One region of the Mucilaginibacter sp. OAE612 genome, then DNA from elsewhere that is predicted to be linked to it. Evidence: riboswitches for the same ligand, from Rfam matches in the RefSeq annotation. Region 1 holds a riboswitch; the other holds the start of a gene.
What was found. Region 1 has a riboswitch for thiamine pyrophosphate ahead of thiS (sulfur carrier protein ThiS). Riboswitches for the same ligand answer to the same signal wherever they lie in the genome.

Region 1 (7,799 bases):
TTCCGAAACCACTTGCCTGGCGTTGGTGGCGTGGGTGATGGCGCCGGACAGCGCAACACCATATACGCCGCTTTGTATGATCAGCGGTATATCGGCCGGCACAATGCCGCCGATAGCGATTACCGGGATCCTCATATTTGCAAGACGCATCTGATCCATGATATCCCGGTAACCGTCCAGCCCCAAAATAGGGCTCAGCTTTTGTTTGGTAGTTGTAAAACGGTAAGGGCCAAGGCCGATATAGTCGGCGCCCTCGGCAACGCGCTGTTTTACATGCGCAAATGTATTGGCCGTACCACCGATGATCATATCATGGCCAACAATCTGACGGGCCTGTTGTATGGGCATATCCTGTAAACCCAGGTGCAGCCCGTGGGCACCCGCCTTTTTTGCAATTTCAGGATGGTCGTTCACTATTAATCTGGCACCGTACCCGTCACAAAGTTTAACGGCCTCGATGGCATATTGCAGAATGATGTCTTCGGGCTGATCTTTAACCCTCAACTGTATCCATTTACAGCCCGCATCCAAAGCCGCTTTGATAGCGCTAAGGTGCGTGCCATTTTGAGATTGTTGAGAGATATAATGCAGTTTATCAATCATGGATTTAATTGTTCGGTTTGTTTTTTAATGCTTATAAAATTGGAAACAGCCTGCTTGGGATCTTGCCAGATAGCACCCAAAACCGCCGCTCCGTCAAAATTCATTTTTTTTAGCAGGTTTAAATTGGTTATATCCACGCCGCCAAGCGCTATTATTTTTGGTCCGGACTTATTACGGTCTAAACAAAAACCGGCAGGCAGCATGCTTTGATAACCTGGCTTGGATATGCTGTTGAACACCGGGCTTAAAAATGTGTACTCAAAATGTTTTAGTGAGGATGTGACGCTAACATCATGTATCGAAGTACTCAATCGGTAACCCTGATTAAGCTGAATATTTAAATCCAGGTGGTCGCTTTTGATACGATCCTTTTCGGGATAATGTAAATAGTGCATCTCAAAAACTTTGGCCAGCCTATGATGCTGATGACAAACTATAGCATGATGATAGGCCTGGTCAATCTGAGTAATCAGATTGGTACATTGATCGAGATTCCAATCCGGTTTGCGCAGATGGAAGCGCTGTAACCCGGCCCCGAACAAGCGATTGATTATTTGTGCTTCATCCGTCACAGTATCCGGGGCCGATATCACGATCAATTCCATTACAGGTATATTTCGCTGCCTTTTTCGGCAAACTCTTTTGATTTTTGTTCCATGCCACGGGTTAGGGCGTCGGCTTCGTTAACACCATTCTCTTTGGCAAAGTCGCGCACATCCTGGGTTATTTTCATCGAGCAGAAGTTTGGCCCGCACATCGAGCAAAAGTGCGCGATCTTGGCTCCCTCGGCAGGCAGGGTTTCATCATGAAATTCTTTAGCCGTATCCGGATCCAACGACAGGTTAAACTGATCTTCCCACCTGAACTCGAAACGTGCCTTGCTCAACGCATTGTCGCGATACTGCGCACCGGGATGACCTTTGGCTAAATCGGCAGCATGGGCAGCAATTTTGTACGTGATCACGCCGTCTTTAACATCTTTTTTGTTGGGCAAACCCAGGTGTTCTTTAGGGGTCACATAGCACAACATAGCGGTACCGAACCAACCGATCATGGCAGCGCCGATAGCCGAAGTAATATGATCATAACCCGGAGCGATATCGGTAGTTAACGGACCTAAAGTGTAAAAAGGCGCTTCAGAACAATGCTTTAATTGTTTCTCCATGTTCTCTTTGATGAGGTGCATGGGTACGTGGCCGGGGCCTTCAATAATGGTTTGCACATCGTGCTTCCAGGCTATTTTGGTCAGCTCGCCCAGGGTTTCCAGCTCGCCAAACTGCGCGGCATCGTTGGCATCGGCAATACAGCCGGGGCGCAAGCCATCGCCCAGCGAGAAGGCGACATCATACGCTTTCATGATCTCGCAGATCTCTTCAAAATGCGTGTACAGGAAATTCTCTTTATGATGGGCCAGGCACCATTTGGCCATGATAGAACCACCGCGCGATACGATACCGGTAATACGTTTGGCCGTTAAAGGCACATAGCGCAGCAACACGCCCGCATGGATAGTGAAATAATCAACACCCTGCTCTGCCTGTTCTATCAGCGTATCCCTGAACAGTTCCCAGGTCAGGTCTTCGGCTTTGCCGTTCACTTTTTCGAGCGCCTGGTAAATAGGCACGGTACCTATGGGCACAGGTGTGTTGCGGATGATCCATTCGCGGGTTTCGTGAATGTTTTTACCTGTCGACAGGTCCATAATGGTATCGGCGCCCCAGCGGCATGCCCAAACGGCTTTTTCTACTTCTTCTTCAATACTCGAGGTAACTGCCGAGTTGCCAATATTGGCATTGATCTTAACCAAAAAATTACGGCCAATGATCATCGGTTCACTTTCGGGGTGATTGATATTTGATGGGATAACAGCCCGACCGGCGGCTACCTCTTGTCGTACAAATTCGGGCGTAATGTAACCTTTAGGTGTGTTGGCACCAAAGCTATGGCCCTGATGCTGTTGGCTCATTACATCGTATTGCCCGTTCAACTGTTGTTTCAGCAGATCGATGCGTTGGTTTTCGCGTATGGCAATGTACTCCATTTCGGGTGTAACGATACCCTTTTTTGCGTAATGCAGTTGTGATACATTCATGCCTGCTTTGGCGCGGAAAGGTTTACTTTGGTAGCCAAAACGTAAATGATCAAGCTCTTTACTGTTTAAGCGTTCGCGGCCATATGCTGATGATATGCTATCCAGCAGCTCGACATCACCACGCGAAGTGATCCATTTTTCGCGCAGGCGGGGTAAACCTTTTTTAACATCGATGGCTATGTTTGGATCGGTATAAGGGCCGCTGGTATCGTAAACAGTTACCGGGGCGTTGGGCTCGGTTTCGCCAAAACGGCCATGTAGTTGGGTGTCGTTCAGGCTTATTTCGCGCATGGCCACGTCAATGTCGTGTAATTGCCCTTTAACGTAAATCTTACGCGAGGCTGGAAACGGTGTTTGCGTGATGGCTTGTGCTGTAGGTGTTTTTTCTGTTTTCATAAAAGGCTATTGGGTGTTTATCCTCCCTGGGTGGCTTTAATAATGATGATTTTATCGCCCCGATTGAGCTTGTGGTTTTCCCATTGGGTTTTGGGAACAATAGCTTCGTTGATGGCAATGGCCAGCCCCCGGTCAGGGTGCTGCAAGACATCAGCGAGCAAAGCCTGCACATTGCAGTTATCAGGCACAATAAAATTTTGTTGATTAACGGTTACTTCCATTACGTTGCATTAAAATTTCAACTGTAGGAATGTCCCCGTATTAGGAAAGAAAAAACAACACCAATAGTGTTATCGTCACTTTTCCCTTCGCCAGCATTACCCGGATCAGGTTCAAAGGGTATTATCTCAGTCCGTCAGGACACCCCTAAAGTTGCAGTAAAGCTAAAGGAATAAAATTGATTAATCCAAATCAATTTTATGTTAAGACTATCTGGTTACTATTGATGGTAATTTGTTTTAACGTGTAAGTGTGTTGAATGTCAAACGATTGAATGGTATTAATACTGGCGAAAATAATTTTAAAACATCAGGCAAGCTATCATCGGCTTAGCCTAAAATCCATGAAATAATAGACTACTCTCAACCTGATGTCAAATAATTGTTAATCGGCAAAATCGGGCCGGTCAATAAAAATAAGTGTCTTATCTTAGCTGCAACTGAAGTATGAACGCATTAGTTGATTTAATACAAACCTATGGGCTGTGGCTGGTATTTTTGATCACTCTTTTACAGAGTGTTGGATTGCCGCTGCCTGCATTTGCAGTATTGATTGTAACTACTGCTGTAACGCCTGCAACCGAAGCTAATATCATCATACTCATTTTAACCGGATCACTGGGTACCTTAGCAGGCGACCTTATATTATATTTTGCCGGGAAGAGATACGGAACAGGGATCCTTGGGAAATTATGTAAAATTTCTATGTCACCGGATACCTGTGTTCGCAGTACCGGCGATATTTTTGAACGCTACGGCGCCCCGGCGTTAACCATTGTTAAATTTATTCCGGGGCTGTCAACACTGGCACCTGTTGTTGCCGGAGTTTATGCAATGCGGGTGACATTATTTGTGTTTTTTTCATCTATCGCAGCACTTATCTATCTCGGCGCGGCGGTGACGCTGGGTGCAGTTTTTCGGCACCAGGTTGATGGCTTGATCGCTGCATTAAGTCATTATGGCACGATGGGCGGTTTATTTGTCGTCGTGCTGTTCGGTTTATACCTTTTGTTCAAATGGCTGCGTCGTTATCGCCTTATCAGGCAGTTTGAAACGGATAGGTTAACTGTGAATGATTTGATAGAACTGATTGACGGAGAATCGAACCCTGTGATACTTGATGCACGCCCGATAGATCAGCGCACAAGAAATGGATTTATACCGGGCTCAGTTCCCATAGACGAAAACAGTTTTAATGATATTGCCGACCGATATGCCGGGCATAAGGAGATTGTTATTTACTGTTCGTGCCCCAATGAAATAACCGCTGCAAGGTATGCCGAGAAATTGCGTAAAGTTGGCCTGAAGCGCATCCGGCCTTTAGTAGGAGGGATTGATGCATGGGCCCAATCAGGCCAGCAGGTTACATTTCTTTAATGCCAGTTCAAATTCAATTGTTTAATGTAAAGACGCATCACATGGGTCTTCCGCATACAGATTCCTGATGTTCATGAACTGTAAAGCAGCTTGACCTATGGGAGACGCATGTGATGCGTCTCTACATAAAAGCAATATCAGCGCTTGTTGCAAACGACCGCAAGATTAAAGCAATAAGCCCCCGCTAAATCTCCCCCGGAAGGGGAGACTTTTTGATGTGCATTTTTTTAAGCCCTCCCTTCCGGGGAGGGTTTGGGTGGGGCTTTACCCATTCCCTACACGCTGCATTTCATCGGCCGCGCCGTTGTCGCGCTTGGCCGTTTTGAAGGTTTTGCCGAAACGATAGGTGAACGCGAGCACCACTACGCGGCTATCGCGCTTAATCTTAAAATACTCGGTGGCGTTGGGGAACTGCGTTAAGCCTTCCATGGCATTGGTATAGAATATATCGCGCATGCTCAACTTCAGGGTGGCCTTCTTTTTAAATACCGACATGCCCAGCCCTGCCGAGAGCTGCCCGGTAGGGTATAGCCGTTCCTGCACATCGTTGCGGGCGCGGGTGGTGTAAAAGCCCGATACCTCGCCCGTAAAACGTTTGCCCATGGTGAACTGGTTGCTGGCATTGAGGTTAAGCTGGTTAATATCTGATGTGTAATGATTGCCGTTAAAACCGCTCAGTTTTTTGTAATTGTACAGCGCCTGTGCTGTAAGCGTCCACCAGTTGGTGGGGGAGGCCGTGATAGCTTCGGATACGCCGATGATATACGTGCGCCCCACGTTGCCCTGTGTATACAGCAAAATACCCGCAAGGGTAGGGTCGCTCAAAAAGATCTGCGAAAAGTAGTTGTTGATATTGCTGTAAGATACCGTGGTGGTGAGCAGGTTTTTGTATTGATGGCTCAGCTCCAGGTTCCAGCTGTATTGAGGTAAAATATAAGGGTTGCCCGTTTGATAAGTGTACTTGTTAATGATAAAATAAAATGGGTTAAGCGTTTGGTAAACCGGGCGATCAATACGGCGGCTTACCGTTAAAGTAAAGCTATTTGCAGTATCGGCCTGGTAACTGAAATAGCCGCTGGGAAAAAAGCTGCCGTAGTTGCGCGAAAAGGCCGAATCTTTTTGCAGCACATTACCCAGTTGATGGGCGTGATAATCGGTATGCTCATAACGTAAGCCTACCTGATAGGAAATGGCCTTATGCTTGCGCTCCCATTGCGTGTAAACCGCGTGGATGTTCTCACTGTAAAGGAAATGGTTACTGCGGGTCAGGTCATCAGTCCATTGGCCCGCATTGAGGTTTTGGTAACCGGCGGAGTTATCGGTACTGCTGTGTGCCGATTTCCAGCCCGCCTGAAATTGGCCATCGCTGTCGGTTTTAAGCGTATAGTCGGCTTTGCCAGTGAATATGTTGATGGTGGTGGGGATGTTGGCGCGTGTAGATTCGTTATAACCGCCGGTGGTTTGCAGGCGGTTGTTGAAATTCTGGTCGCTGGTAATGTTGTAGTGCAGCCAGTCGGCATCAGCGCTGATGTCCTGGTTTTTGCTGATGGCATGGCGGAGGCTCAGGCTCACCTGGCCGTTTTTAAACCGGCTGTTATTGGCGTTATCGGTAGCGATGACAGAATCTGCCGCACCACTTGGGTTGAGCCAGCGCGCCGAAGCTGTATTGTTGCCCTCGCGATGGATCATGGTTCCGCCGAGCACAATGCCAACCGTTGTTTTAGGCGAAACTTCATAGTCCAGCCCCGCTTTGGCCGTATTGTTCAGCAGTGTGCCGGTGAAGTGTGATGGCTGATCCAGCGTTGCGGTGGTCGCCCCGTCGGCGCCGGTGTATTTACGCAGCGCGTACAGGTTGGTAAGATACTTCTGCCGGCTGATATTGTAATTAAAGAAAGTGCTGACACGCCCGGCGCGGTAATTGAGCGTGAGCGTGTTATTGGTTTTGAAGTAAACTCCCTGCGCCACCGTAGCCGTAACCGACCCGTTGAAACCCTTTTGCCGGTTCTTTTTGGTTTTAATATTAATGATCCCCGCGTTTCCGCTGGCATCATACCGTGCGGTGGGATTGGCAATCAGTTCAATTTGCGCCACCTGGGTGGAGCTCATGCTGCTGAGCAGGTTGTTGAGGTCGGCGCCGGAGAGGTAGGTAGGCTTGCCGTCTATCATCACCAGCACCCCGGGCTTGCCCTGTAAAGCAATGCCGCCATTACGGTCGACCATTACCCCCGGCGATTTCTCCAATACCTCCAGTACCGTGGCCCCCACATTCGTAACCGAAGCATCAACGTTTACGATCACCTTTCCCTGCTTCACCTCTACCGGCGGCGTTTTGGCAGTGATGTTCACCTCTTTCAGTACAGTACTCAGGGCTTGTATGCGGATGGTATCCTGCTTAATATTCTCCGCAATGGTATAGCTGCGGGTGGTTTGGGGCTGATATCCCGTATAAGTTACCGAGAAGCTGAATGCTCCCTGCGCAATGTTCTGAAACCTGGCCTGGCCGCGGGCGTTAGTTACGATCATACTGGCCTGTTTGTTTGCCTGTATCAGTTTAACGGTAGCACCATCGGCGGGCTGGGCGTTTTCTTTAACAACTATCAGCGTAAACTGCTGTGCAAAGCCGCCCAGGGGTAACAGGGCCAGTAGAAAGAGTAAAAGTGTACGGGTCATTCAGTCAATCCTAATAATCCCGTAAGATAATCAGGGTTAGGCTGATGTTTGCAATTTAAGGTGCGAAAATATGGGTGAAAATCACTTTTTTACTTTGAAAGTCACTGGTATGCCGCATCTAAACCCAACCCTGCATACCCGCGCCAGGTTGGGAAACTATCAACATTAACGCCTTACGCGGTTTAAATTAAAGGCAACCAGGTATTCGTACACTGGCTCGGGGGCGAAACGATCCGACGGTATCACTGTTTGTGCCTTCATCACCTGGTTCAATTGCGTTTTTACCAGGGCAAAAGTCGCTTTTAACAGTTCGGGCAGTACGCTTGTCGCTACTGTGGGATAGTACTGTTTCTCAAAAGCTTTTTTCTCAGCGGCGGTAGCCATTTGTACCTCCCAATGCTCATCGGGTTTAAAACCATTCTCCAAAGCGGTATTACCCAGGT
Region 2 (7,799 bases), 3.7 Mb from region 1:
CCAACGAATTTTCGTTAGGGTTCCTCCCCTTACCTTCGGATAAAACCTGGTAATAAATACCGGAGGGGTGTTTCTGCACTTTGATCTGCGGGTTGGCCTTCAGGTAAATGCGGATCAGCGAATCATCTGTTTTGGCTTGTTTAGCCCGGTTTAATTTCGCTGAGTTATCACATGACATCATCAGTGTAATAATAACCGCGCTTAGCAATAGAATGTGTTTTTTCATGATAGGGGTCCAAATAAAAGCCCCCTTTGCAATAAAGGAGGCTCAATTTATGTTTTGGGTTGATTAAACCGTTGTTTTTATTTTTAGTTCGGTCATTTGTGCTTCGGCAATGGTTGATGGTGAATCGATCATCACATCGCGGCCCGAATTATTTTTAGGAAATGCGATCACATCGCGAATTGAATCCAAACCTGCAAATATCGATGCCAAACGATCGAAACCAAACGCGATACCACCATGCGGAGGTGCTCCATATTCAAAAGCATCCATCAAAAAGCCAAACTGTTTCTGTGCTTCCTCCGGCGAGAAACCAAGGTGCTTGAACATCAATGATTGCAAGCCGCGGTCATGGATCCGGATAGAGCCACCACCAATTTCGGTACCGTTGATCACCAAATCATAAGCATTGGCACGTACAGCTCCCGGTTCGGTATCCAGCATGGCAATGTCTTCGGGTTTTGGCGAGGTGAACGGATGGTGCATAGCATGATAACGGCCACTTTCTTCGTCCCACTCCAGCAACGGGAAGTCAACAACCCATAGCGGCGCAAAAGTATTTTTATCGCGAAGGCCTAAACGGTTACCCATTTCTAAACGCAGTTCGTTCAGTTGTTTACGCACCTTATCAGCGCCACCGGCCAGGATCAGCATCAAATCGCCTTTTTCGGCATTGAAAGCAGCAGCCCAGTTGGTCAGCTCATCTTCACTATAAAATTTATCAACCGATGACTTCAGGGTGCCATCCTCATTGTAACGGCAATAGATCATGCCGGTTACACCAATTTGCGGGCGTTTTAACCACTCGGTAAGCTCATCAACCTGTTTACGGGTATAACCTGCGCAGCCTTTGGCGTTGATGCCAACAACCAGTTCTGCATTGTCAAAAATGCTAAATCCTTTGCCTTTAACAATATCATTCAGATCAACAAACTCCATCCCAAAACGTAGGTCGGGTTTGTCAGATCCGTATAAACGCATAGCATCTGAATACAACATGCGCGGCAGTTCAACCAAATCAATACCCTTTACAGTTTTGAACAGGTGACGTGTAAGGCCTTCAAAAATATTCAGGATATCTTCCTGGCTCACAAACGAAAGCTCGCAGTCGATCTGGGTAAACTCTGGCTGGCGGTCGGCACGTAAGTCCTCATCCCTGAAACATTTTACGATCTGGAAATAACGGTCAAAGCCGCTTACCATCAATAATTGCTTAAAAGTTTGGGGCGATTGCGGGAGGGCGTAAAATTCACCTGCGTTCATGCGGCTTGGCACTACAAAGTCACGCGCGCCTTCTGGAGTCGATTTGATCAGTACCGGGGTTTCAACTTCGATGAAATCAAGCTTATCTAAATATTTACGCACTTCCTGCGCCATCTTATGGCGAAGTACCAGGTTGTTGCGGATAGGGTTACGGCGCAGGTCGAGGTAGCGATATTTGGCACGCAGTTCCTCGCCGCCATCGGTTTCGTCCTCAATCAGGAACGGCGGCAGCTTGGCAGCATTAAGCACTTCAATATCAGTAACGGCAATTTCAATTTCGCCGGTTGGGATTTTGGTGTTCTTGCTGGCACGTTCAATTACATCACCGGTAACTTTGATCACAAACTCACGACCAAGCCCGCGGCTTTTTTCGCGCAGGGTAGCATCTGTATCTGTGTTAAATATCAATTGGGTTAAACCATAACGGTCGCGCACGTCGATAAAAGTGGTACCGCCCAAATCGCGCGATTTTTGTACCCAACCGCATAAAGTAACGGTTTGGCCTAAATGGCTGATATTTAATTCGCCGCAGGTATGAGTTCTAAGCATAACAATGTTTTATAAAAGTCTGCAAAAGTAGGGTTTTAGTTGGAAGTCTGGAAGTCCGAAAGTCGGAAAGTCCGAAAGTAACAGTATTCTTTCTGCATAATCTATAGGCTTACTGGCTTTTGAGTGCAGATATTCAGCTTTCGGACTTCCTGACCATTGACTTTCGGACTTAAATCCTATCTTTGCCTCAATAATTCTCAAGGGGTGCCTTGCTTTGGTTGCAAAACAAACTGCAGATTGTTTACCAAACTGAAAGACGGGCTGAGATCATACCCAGGGAGTAAGTCAATAAGTACTAAGTTTTAAGCCTTAAGTCAAAGCGACTTTGGACTAACGACTTCCGGCTCACGACTTCCCCCCACACCTGATCCGGATAATGCCGGCGGAGGGATAAAGGTAAATAAGTTAAGTGTACTGCCGCGTTACCCTGGCGCGCAGATGGTTTAACTCAATTTTTGTTTTACAACATTTTGAAAAATTTATTTGTGGCTGTTATGGCCCTGTTGTTGCCTGTTATGGCATCGGCCCAGCTTTCCATTTCGGGGAAAGTGACCAATCAATCCGGCGAAGCATTGGCCGGCGCAACTATTACTATTTCAAACCCTCAGCAAAGCACCGTTACCGACGCTGCAGGTAAGTATAGTTTTAACGATCTGAAAAAAGGCAATTATGCCGTTAAAGCAAGCTATATCGGCTATCAACCTTTAACCAAAAGTGTTACGCTTGCTGCTAATCAATCAATTAACTTTTTATTGGGCGGCAGTACATTTACTGCCGATGAGGTTACTGTAACCGCTACCCGTGCAGGTAAAAACTCACCTACAACATTCACTAACCTCAGCAAAAAAGATCTCGAAAAAAACAACTTTGGCCAGGACTTGCCTTACCTGCTTAACCAAACGCCATCGGTAGTGATCAACTCGGATGCAGGTACAGGTATAGGTTACACAGGGATCCGCATCCGCGGATCAGACGCATCGCGCATTAACGTAACGGTTAACGGCATCCCTTTAAATGATGCTGAAAGCCAGGGCGCATACTTTGTCGATCTGCCCGATTTTGCATCATCTATCAACACCCTGCAAATCCAGCGTGGTGTGGGTACCTCAACCAATGGAGCAGGTGCCTTTGGCGGTAGTATCAATGTACAAACCGCTACTCGCAGGGATACCGCTTATGCTCAGCTCGATAACTCGGCAGGTTCATACGGTTCATTAAAAAACACCGTAAGCGTAGGGACTGGTCTGCTTGGCGGCAGGTTCAGTATCGACGGGAGGTTATCGCGCATCCGTTCCGACGGGTATATCGCCCGTGCATCATCCCGTCTGAAATCATTTTTTGTAAGCGGTGCTTATTATGGTGATAACAGTACTTTAAGATTAAACGTGTTCTCGGGCCATGAACGTACCTACCAGGCCTGGAACGGCGTAGCCGATTATGTAATAGGCGATGATACCCGCCCGGATAACCGTACTTATAACGAACTGGGAGATATGGGTAACGGAACCTTTTATAAAGACCAGGTTGACGATTACCTGCAAAACCATTACCAGTTACTGTACGATAAAAAGTTTTCGGATAAACTGTCGTTCAGCGGGGCCCTGCATTACACTCATGGCGAAGGTTATTACGAAGAGTACAGGAAAGGAGATGCTGTGAGTAATTATGGTTTATCACCTGTTATTTATGGTACCGATACCATTTCAACCACTAATCTTGTTCGCAGGCTGTGGCTTAATAATGATTTTTATGGTGTTACTTATGCCTTAAAATATCAGCCTACTACCAAATTGAACTTCAACCTTGGCGGCGCCTATAACGAATATAAAGGTGCGCATTATGGTAATATTATTTCTGCCGAAGAAAGTATAGGCGTTGGTCCTAACTATCAATACTATCGGGATGATGCCAAAAAGAAAGATTTTAACATTTTTGGCCGTGCCGAATGGCATGTAGATAAATTTTTGTTGTATGCCGATATGCAATACCGCCACATTAATTATTCGTTCTTCGGTATCGACAAAAACCTTAACAATGCGCAGCAAACAGCGCAGTTAAACTTCTTTAACCCTAAAGCAGGTGTTACTTACCAGTTTAATGAGCACAGTAATGTGTATGCCTCCTTTGCGGTGGGCAACCATGAGCCCAACCGCGATGATTATGTCGACTCGCCTCCGCAAAACCGGCCGAAACCAGAAAACCTGAAAGATTTTGAGGCCGGCTACCGCTTCAGCTCACCTGTTTTTAGCGGGGAGTTGAATGGTTTCTACATGCTATATAAAAATCAACTGGTATTAACCGGCTCATTGAATGATGTAGGCAGCCCGGTGCGTACCAACGTAAAGGACAGCTACCGCGCGGGTTTGGAATTCAGCGGAAAAGTGAAAATCACTGATCAGTTAAACTGGAGCGCTACCGCAACGCTCAGTACTAACAAGATTAAAAACTATCACCAGTTTTTCTCTAATTATGACGATGGCTCGCTGGTTGAAGAAACTTTTGCCAAAACAGATATTGCCTATTCGCCGTCTTTCACAGGTTCAAGCGTAATCAGTTACAGTCCTGTTAAAGGCGGAGAAATTGCCTTCATCAGCAAATATGTGGGTAAGCAATATTTAGATAATACCATGAACCGTAATCCCGAAGGTTTTGGCATAGCACCCGATAATGCCGCTAATCCTTATGCCGCCAACCGTTTGCTGAACAGCTTTTTTGTGAACGATGTGAGGCTGAGGTACAGCTTCAGTGTTCGCTCGGTTAAAAACATAACTGTTGGTCTGCAGGTTAATAATATCTTCAGCGAGAAGTATGAAAACAATGGTGCTACCTACCCGGATATTGAAGGTGGGCATGTAATTAACTATAACTATTACTTCCCGCAGGCCCCGCGGAACTTTATGGCATCGTTGAGTCTGGGATTTTAATGGGCCGTAATTTTATATCGACGCAAATTTTACGAATTGGATCGAATTTCACGAATTGAGGATTAGGATATGAATCATTGGCTCGACCTGTTCATTGAACAAATAAAGGAAACCACCTGGCTGCAATGGCTTGCCGTTGCGCTGGGTGTTACCGAGGTGTTGCTGGCCCGCGTAAATAGCATATTGTTGTACCCGGCAGGAATATTGGGTACGGCCATCTCGATATTTCTGCTGATGGAAGTTCATTTGTATGCCGAATCGGTACTGAACGGCTACTACATTGTAATGAGCGTTTATGGTTGGATCTACTGGGTAAAGAAACGGAACGAGCCTCCGGTAAAAATTACCTACTCCACCAAAAATGAATGGATAATAAGTTTGGCGATCAGCATTGTGGGTTGGGTGGTATTTTATTACATGATCAAAAACCTACCTGCTAAGTATTTTACACCGTCAAACGTGCCCGGCTGGGATGCTTTGGTATCCTCTACCGCCTGGGCAGGTATGTGGTTGCTGGCACGCCGTAAAATGGAGAATTGGATTTTTTTGAACATTTCCAACTTCTTCGCGGTGCCGCTTCTGTTTTACAAAAAGCTGCCTATGTTTGCCATGCTCACCATCTTCCTGTTTATTATAGCGATATGGGGCTATTTTGAATGGAAGAAACAGGTAGAGGCAGAGCGGTTGGTGGTTGGAGATTAGAGGTCAGGAAGAATGTTCAATGGCCAGGTTGTACCAGGTGTTCAATTTTAAAAAGTGTAAACACCCGGCGTTTTTTGAAAAATCAACATGGCTGATAACCAATGCTTTACGAATTTGTTGAAATTCAATTTTAATCAAATTGAACACCTTGGTTCTGGTAATCAGCGCTTTGTGTTTTTAAGGAGCCGAAACATTGAACACCCGTTTTTCAAAAATTGAACACTGACAAAATACTGTCAGTATCTTTTGTTATCCTGATGGTAAATTGAGTATTGTCTGTTACGCTTTAAGCCTTTTGCTTTCAGCTTTAAGCTAAATAAAAAATGCATCCATCACAAAATTTAAAACCCGAATGGGTTGATATCATCCGGAAAGATGCTCCTGCAGCTGAGCAGGCCGGCAAGCTGCAGCCTGATCAGCTGGCGCTTATTTATGAGCAGGGCTGGTTTAAATTTTTAGTGCCGCAAGTTTATTCCGGTTTGCAATTGGCGTTGCCGCAAATGGTACGGCTGGAAGAAAGCCTGGCCTGGGCCAATGGCAGTTTGGGTTGGGTTGTGACCCTTTGTGCCGGTGCAGGTTGGTTTGGTGGATTTCTGGATCCGGCTTTAGCTGCAGAGATCATGACCAATCCGCAATTGTGCCTGGCAGGTAGCGGCGCATCAACAGGTACAGCTACCATCAGTGGTGATGGCTATATGATCAACGGTACCTGGAAATATGCCAGCGGTGCACATCATGCCACACATATCACTGCAAATTGCATCATTAAAAAAGGCGATGACACTGTTTTGAATGATGAGGGCGAACCGCTGATACTTCCTTTTGTTTTCGACAAAAAAGATGTTAGTATTTTTCCGGCCTGGAAATATGTTGGCATGATGGCTACCGGAAGTGATGCCTATGAAGTAAAAGACCTGTACGTTGATAAAAATCGTTGTTTTAAGATCGACCCGCAGTATACGGTTGTAAACGAACCTTTATATCGCTATCCCTTTCTGCAATTAGCCGAAGCAACGCTGGCTGCTAACCTTTCGGGATTAGCTGTTCATTTTCTTGACCTGTGCGGACCGGCCTTTGATGAACGGATGAATAGCCCGCGTTTAACCGAACCTCAAAAGGTATACATTCAACAATTATTGACCGAACAAACTGCATTGATGAATGAAACCCGGGCAGCGTTTTATAATACTGTTGATAACTCCTGGAACAACTTTGAATCGGCCGATAATAACTGCTTACAGGAAGTAAGTTTAATGAGCCGGAAGCTGGCCAAAGTTTCGCGCGAAAGTGTGGATAAGCTTTATCCCTACTGTGGTTTATCTGCCGCCAACCCGGATACAGAAATTAACCAGGTATGGCGGGACCTGCATACCGCAGGTCAGCATTCGCTGTTAACCTTTGAATCGATTGATTAAAAGATATTCAGTTAGCTCGTTCGTAACCCCGTAAAAAATCGGAATGAAGTTTGAAATTTATTTAAAGATGGTGCATGGAGCTGCGTTAGGGATGGGAGCGGATACCGGCCTGTGGCTAAGGCCTTGTGCAGTATGAGCGTACAGCCCGGGCCGCAGGCAACGCCCATATTTATAAATCAATTAAAAAACGCATCCGATAATCAATAACTTACATTTACGTCATAACGTCCCTTCAGAGCCTCTCGCAGAGAGACCCTGAGGGAACATAAACTTTATCCCGGTAAAACACACCTTTCGCCTTTTACCTTTATCCTTTCACCTCAAATCAAACCTTCGCAAACTTCTTCACCGTTTCGGTTACATGTGCCAAATGGTGGTTGCTGTGCCATGCGTACAGGGCCAGTCCTTTTTTCAGCGATATCGTTTCGCCCGAGGCCGGGTGAACAAATGTGCGTGCCCATTCGTTTTCGGTGAAACTTTCAAACAGGGCTACAAAATGCTGATGGATGCCTTCCAGCATTTTTAATGAAGGTTCAACCGGCAGGCGGTAATCTGGCAGCAATGCCCAGTCGGCCTCTTCATATGGCTTTATGGTTGGGTTATTTTCGGTAAGGGCAAGCTTAAAGCGGGTAATGGAATTCATGTGGCTATCGGCCAAATGGTGAATCACCTGGCGCAGTGTCCAGCCGCCGGTGCGGTATGGCGTATCCAGTTCCTGGTAAT

Region 2: linked by a shared signal. The riboswitch ahead of ABID99_RS24420 (TonB-dependent receptor) and the one ahead of thiS (sulfur carrier protein ThiS) in region 1 are both predicted to bind thiamine pyrophosphate.

What each region holds. Positions count from the first base shown of each region.
Region 1 is NZ_JBGMUW010000001.1:2,191,085-2,198,883, forward strand. Features, by position in the region: gene ABID99_RS09220 (thiamine phosphate synthase) at 1-603, opposite strand, end outside; gene ABID99_RS09225 (thiamine phosphate synthase) at 600-1,208, opposite strand; gene thiC (phosphomethylpyrimidine synthase ThiC) at 1,208-3,091, opposite strand; gene thiS (sulfur carrier protein ThiS) at 3,109-3,312, opposite strand; TPP riboswitch at 3,378-3,469, opposite strand; gene ABID99_RS09240 (rhodanese-like domain-containing protein) at 3,757-4,686, shown strand; gene ABID99_RS09245 (outer membrane beta-barrel protein) at 4,951-7,356, opposite strand; gene ABID99_RS09250 (hypothetical protein) at 7,522-7,799, opposite strand, start outside.
Region 2 is NZ_JBGMUW010000001.1:5,866,474-5,874,272, reverse strand. Features, by position in the region: gene ABID99_RS24430 (FKBP-type peptidyl-prolyl cis-trans isomerase) at 1-226, opposite strand, end outside; gene aspS (aspartate--tRNA ligase) at 290-2,035, opposite strand; TPP riboswitch at 2,226-2,443, shown strand; gene ABID99_RS24420 (TonB-dependent receptor) at 2,506-4,959, shown strand; gene pnuC (nicotinamide riboside transporter PnuC) at 5,029-5,661, shown strand; gene ABID99_RS24410 (acyl-CoA dehydrogenase) at 5,985-7,076, shown strand; gene ABID99_RS24405 (YfiT family bacillithiol transferase) at 7,402-7,799, opposite strand, start outside.